One region of the Idiomarina sp. Sol25 genome, then DNA from elsewhere that is predicted to be linked to it. Evidence: predicted binding sites of a transcription regulator. Region 1 holds the regulator's gene; the other holds the start of a gene.

Region 1 (3,145 bases):
TTATGGGTAAATTATCAACGCAATAAAAGCCTAAGTCTTCCAGTACGCGCAGAGCAATTGTCTTACCTGATCCGGAACGACCACTAACAATGATCAGTTGCATGGCGACTGTTCACCTTCGCCCACAAATAATTGATATAACGCTTTGTCAGAATCTGCATGGCGCAGTGCGCGGGTGCAGTCTTTGTCATTCATTCTTCTGGCCACAGTGGCCAATGTTTGTAAATGGTTCTCGTGCTCTGACTCCGGCACCAGAAGCGCGAAGATAATATCGACAGGCTGGTTGTCAATAGAATCGAACTCGATAGGTTCGTCTAGGGTCAATAATACCGCCACCGGATGATTTGCATTAGGTAAACGGCCATGAGGAATTGCGATACCTAAGCCAATTCCCGTACTGCCTAAACGTTCACGGTTTAAGAGGCTCTCAAAAATGTCATGACGGGTAATGCCAGACAGCTTAGGGGCTACGATTTGACTAATGGTTTCAAGTAGTCTTTTTTTACTTGCGCCCTCGACTGCACACTTGGTGCAGTCGGCGCTTAACAATTCACTCAGTTGCATGGATTAATGTTGTTTCATTTTCTCTTTGTGTTTAATCACCTGACGGTCCAGTTTATTAATTAAACCGTCGATGGCCGCGTACATATCTTCGTGCTTTGAATCGGCGAAAAGCTCACCGCCATTCACGTGCAGCGTAGCTTCCGCTTTTTGAATCGTTTTTTCAACGTTTAGGATGACGTGAACATTCGTTATATGGTCAAAATGTCTTTCCAGCTTGGCAAATTTTGTGTCCACGTAGTCACGCAGAGCTTCGGTAATATCGATGTGATGACCGGTCAAATTAATTTGCATAACGTCTTCCTTCTGCAGTTAACAAAGTTATAAAAGACTTTTGCGTTGGCTCGATGATGGAATGTTCAACGATTCCCGATACTTCGCAATTGTCCTTCTTGCTACTTGGATACCCTGTTCGGCTATCAGTTCAGCAATCTTACTGTCGCTTAATGGTTTACTGCGATTTTCAGCAGCGACCATCTTCTTAATTAAAGCACGTATTGCCGTGCTTGAACACTCACCACCGCCCTCTGTACTGACATGGCTTGAGAAAAAATATTTCAACTCAAATACACCACTTGGGCAGTGTAAGTATTTTTGTGTCGTTACGCGTGAAATCGTACTTTCATGCATATCGACAGTTTCAGCAACATCGTTCAGTACCATAGGCTTCATAGCCTCTTCACCATGCTCAAAAAAGCCTTGCTGGCGCTGTACTATGCAATTAGCCACCTTCAGCAGCGTATCATTCCTGCTCTCCAGGCTTTTTATGAACCAGCGAGCTTCTTGCGTATGGTTCTTTATGTACTGGCTGTCGGCTACTGACTTTGCCGCTTTACTTAAGGCGGCGTATTCTTCGTTCACTTTTAATTTAGGTACGCTGTCGGGGTTTAATTCGACCATCCAGCGACCATTTTTTTTAGTAACGGCCACGTCAGGAATAACATATTCAACAGGTTGCTGTGCAACTTGCTCGCCCGGATGCGGATGCAATTGTTGAATTAATCGCATAGTCTGGCGTAAATCGTCTTCCGATAACTTCAGTTTACGCTGAATAGTGCGAAAATCGCGACTGCCGAGTAAGTCCATATGTTCAGTCACTAAGCATAAAGCAACCTGCTTGTATTCAGTGTCGTCGCTCAGTTGCCGCAATTGAATGGCAAGGCACTCACTGACACTGCGAGCGCCGACACCAATTGGATCAAAATGCTGAATACGCTTTAGCACCATGCAAACTTCTTCTGCTTCTACTTCGGGCAGACGCACGGCTTCAATAATTTCATCAACATCGACCATTAGGTAGCCGTTGTCGTCTATGGCCTCGATAATGGCTTCCGCTATGGCGGTGTCTTCTTCTGAGAAATGAGAAAGTTGCATCTGCCAGAGTAGGTGATCCTGCAGAGATTCGCTGGTAGAGCCCTGGTAGACTTCAAAATCGCCGTCAAAGGATTTCCCCGAAGAGGCTGCGCCGTTGGCAGGGGTATGACTGGAGTAGGTGTCGTCCCAACTGCTGTCGACCGGCAGTTCGTCAGGCATCTCCTGAGTTTTTATAACGTCGGATGTTTCCCGCTGACTGTCGTCCCTTTCCTCAATGTTGCGGGTTTCAGACTGGTCGGCGTCGTTACTAGTTTCACCTTCAACCTCCAGCAATGGATTACTGTCTAACGCATCCTGAATTTCTGACTGAAGATCGAGCGAGGAAAGCTGCAGCAGGCGGATAGCCTGTTGGAGTTGTGGCGTCATGGTCAGCTGCTGACCAATTTTTAGCTGCAGACTTTGCTTCATAATGACTGTCCCGGTATCACGTTATAGGGTGAACTGCTCACCGAGGTAAACGTCTCTAACCTGTTGATTCGATAATATACTTTCTGCATCGCCGCTGGCAATAAGCTCGCCATGACTGACAATATAAGCGTGTTCACAAACAGACAATGTTTCGCGAACATTGTGGTCAGTAATCAGTACACCAATACCACGTTGTTTCAAATGTTCAACAATCTTTTTAATATCAATAACCGAAATGGGATCCACCCCGGCAAAAGGCTCATCCAGCAAAATAAACGTAGGTTCCGCTGCCAGGGCACGGGCAATTTCGACCCGACGGCGTTCACCACCTGACAGGCTCATGCCCTGACTGTTTGCTATGTGCCCAATATGAAACTCTTCGAGCAAAGCATCAAGTTGCTCTTCACGTTCGTTGGTTGATAGTTCTTTACGAGTTTCCAGAATAGCCATCAGATTATCGCGCACGGTTAACTTCCGAAAAATGGAAGCCTCCTGCGGCAAATAGCCAATACCTCTGCGTGCCCGCTCATGCATTGGCAGCAAGGTAAGGTCATTGTCGTCCAGTAAAATTTGGCCTTTATCGCTATTAACCAAACCGACAATCATATAGAAGGTTGTGGTTTTGCCTGCGCCGTTGGGGCCCAGCAAACCAATAATCTGTCCTTGACTGACTTCCAGACTGACGTCTTTGACGACTTGTCGGCTTTTGTAGCTTTTGGCTAAATGTTTGACTCGTAAAGTTGCCATATTAAGGGTTCTCGTTATTTTTTTCGTCGGTGTCAGTTTTTGGTTTTGGCGTGAA
Region 2 (3,145 bases), on a different contig from region 1:
ACAGCTTATTAGCGACATTGAGGATTTACGCGAGGCCTTGCGCGACTTGCGCGCCGTTGCTGAAGCCATTTGGGGCGATGAGGAAAACACAGTTCCCAGTGAGAAGAAGTACGTTAAATACAGCGATAACTTTCATGCCAAAGCCGTTGTCGATTTTGAGCAGGGCCTGCTGACAGTTGCGACATTGCATGACAGCAATGATCCGGCCAAAACCCGGGAACAACTCAAAGCCGCTATTGTGCGTACGTTGTTAACGCCAACCGACCTCACCGCGGTTGATATTTTTACCGATAAAGAGCCTGAGCAAACGGGAAAACCGTTTTTGCGCGGGCAAGTTGTTGACCAGGACAATGTGGTCGTCGAATACGAATGGCGGGCGAATCGCTTTGCCGAGTATTTGGTGAAAAACCAGCTGCGCACCCGGCGCGCTAAAAACAATCAGGTGTATGAGGTTCAAATTGCTTTAGTCGACGAACACCAGGAGTTGCGCAAACACCAGTATGCCGACTACGTTATAGCCGCAGCGCGACGCTATAACCTTGAGCCTGAGCTTATTTATGCCATTATTGAAACCGAAAGTAGCTTTAATCCTTATGCGGTGAGCCACGCTAACGCTTACGGCTTAATGCAGGTAGTGGCATCGACCGCCGGACGTGACGTGTTTGAGCGTGTTCGTAAAATTCCCGGACAGCCCACGTCTCAACAATTGTTCGATCCGGCTCAGAACATTGATATTGGCAGTGCCTATTTGCACATTTTGAACACCCAGTACCTAAAAGGTGTGCAACATCCGCGCAGTCGCGAATACGCAATTGTTTCAGCGTACAACGGTGGCGCAGGTAATGTGCTGGAAACCTTTTCCTCCAACCGCAGCAACGCAGTTCAAATTATAAACCGAAGTCAGCCCGGCATTGTTTACCGGGACTTAACGTCTAAGCATCCGTTGTCGGAGAGCCGCCGATATTTAGAAAAGGTGATGTACTTTAAGCAGGGTTACTGACACGAACCACAACAAAAGTCTTTACCGTGCTCAGGTGGCGATGCTTTCTTTTCGACAAAAAGCAGGTTGTTTTCCAGGTGAATATGCTCGTGCAAGTCATCCTGCAGCTCTTTTAAGCCTTTATAAAGAGCTGTCCAGGTACCACAGGCGCCTTCCGGCAACGTTAAGTTGTTGGTCAGTTCATCAATTCTATTAAGCTCCCCCTCATGCTGAACGTGTTCGCTTTCCATTACTGAAATTGGCCCGCCCGGATAAACACCACGTGACAGCAAAGGAAACAGAATTTGCTCTTCTTTTGTCATGTGGCTTTCCAGCTCCTGCATCAGATTATCCAGGTGTTCAGTCAGACCAACCGGGGCTTCGGGGTGATCACCATGAACGGCTTCAACGCGCATGGCCAATTGCTTTAACTCAGGAAGCTGTTCGCGATGGCGCTGATGAAAACGCAGATAAATATGCTCTATCAAATGCTTGGGTGAAGCGTCCTGCCATTGTTGCTCGGCAGTCTGTAAACGGTCATCGAAAGTACTCATGGTCACTCCTGTTTGCTAAATAAAGTTTCTTACTCCAGTAAGGATTGCAACAAACAGGCCAGCTCCTACCCCGTTAGGATTATTGACTCTCCGGGGTGCCGCGGTACTATCAACCCAACCAAGAAGGGTATTTTTAACCTGGGCAGTCAATTTAACCATGTTGCAAGAAAGTCTATTAGCAGACCTGCTTACCGAGCAGCCTGCAGCCGTTCGTTTACAAAATTTAGTCAACACCTTGCGCAGCCACTTTAACTGCGGCGCAGTGGTTTTATTAAAGCTGGATAATGAAGTGCTGCAACCGGTTGCTATTCAGGGACTGGTACGCGAAGCCCTGGGCCGCCGCTTCGTTGTGGCACAACATCCCCGGTTAGCAGCATTACTGGCTTCTCGTAACCCCGTGCGGTTTGAGCACGACTCTTCATTACCAGACCCTTACGACGGACTGCTCGCTGATCAGCCTGGTGATGCGCTACCCGTTCACGACTGCATGGGTATGAGTTTGTATCTGGAGAATAAGTGTTGGGGCGTGCTGACGTTAGACGCCCTGCATCCCGGAACCTTTACCGACAACTCAATGATTGAATTGCAAAAGTTTAGCTTGTTCGTTGAGACCGCCGTTCGCATTGGCCAGCTGGAGCAAAACGTCAGGGCTCTGCGACAAGGCCAGCAGCGCACCATGCCAAAATCCGGAACCACAGAAAGAAACGAATCGGAAATTATCGGGCACAGCAAAGCCATTGAAAGTGTACTCAAAGAACTGCGGGTAGTTGCCAGTGCCGATTTGCCCGTGTTGCTGCTGGGCGAGACCGGTGTCGGTAAAGAGCTGTTTGCCCGTGAACTGCACTTGCTCTCGCAACGCAGCGACAAACCCCTTATTTATGTGAACTGTGCGGCTCTGCCGGAGTCACTTGCAGAAAGCGAGCTTTTTGGTCACGTAAAAGGGGCGTTTTCCGGGGCAACCAGCGATCGTTCAGGACGCTTTGAAGTCGCTCACGGCGGCACGCTGTTTCTGGATGAAGTTGGCGAGCTGCCCTTATCCATACAGGCCAAGTTACTGCGAGTACTGCAAAATGGTGAAATTCAGCGTTTAGGCTCTGACAAATACCGAAAAGTAGATGTTCGCCTTATAGCAGCCACCAACCGCAACCTGCGCCAGCAAGTCAGTAATGAAACTTTCCGTGCTGATTTATACCACCGCCTTTCGGTTTATCCTTTGCCAATTCCGCCATTACGCGAGCGCGGTGACGATGTGTCTATTCTGGCCGGGCATTTTCTCGAGCTAAACCGGGCTCGTCTGGGGTTGCGGGCTTTGCGCTTATCGCCGGAGGCTGAGCTTGCTATACAACAATACCAGTGGCCGGGTAATGTGCGTGAACTGGAACATGTTATAAGCCGGGCCGCTATTAAGCTACTGAGCCACGGAGTGGAAAAAACCGATATTGCCACTATTGAACCCGACATGCTGGATCTGGATGTGCAACTGCCTTTGTCAGCCACCGCCGACTCTGGAAAAAACTCCGCAGGAACCAACTTACCTCCGGCTAACGTGTCGATGAAAGAAGCGGTAAATTATACTCAGCGTAAGATGATAGAAGCGGCTTTGAGCCGTCAT

The links. Region 1 encodes sigma-54, which starts transcription at its own class of promoters, with help from an activator protein. Its sites were predicted from a motif close to GTTGGCACGNNNNTNGNNT; they were not measured.
Region 2: a site for sigma-54 is predicted at 1,578-1,596, ahead of Q5L94_RS09120 (hemerythrin domain-containing protein). Genes of this name have one in related genera too.

What each region holds. Positions count from the first base shown of each region.
Region 1 is NZ_JAUPEW010000004.1:44,783-47,927, forward strand. It holds gene rapZ (RNase adapter RapZ) at 1-103, opposite strand, end outside; gene ptsN (PTS IIA-like nitrogen regulatory protein PtsN) at 94-564, opposite strand; gene hpf (ribosome hibernation promoting factor) at 568-855, opposite strand; gene Q5L94_RS07510 (RNA polymerase factor sigma-54) at 883-2,343, opposite strand; gene lptB (LPS export ABC transporter ATP-binding protein) at 2,365-3,090, opposite strand; gene lptA (lipopolysaccharide transport periplasmic protein LptA) at 3,092-3,145, opposite strand, start outside.
Region 2 is NZ_JAUPEW010000005.1:135,626-138,770, reverse strand. It holds gene Q5L94_RS09125 (murein transglycosylase domain-containing protein) at 1-1,000, shown strand, start outside; gene Q5L94_RS09120 (hemerythrin domain-containing protein) at 994-1,533, opposite strand; gene norR (nitric oxide reductase transcriptional regulator NorR) at 1,691-3,145, shown strand, end outside.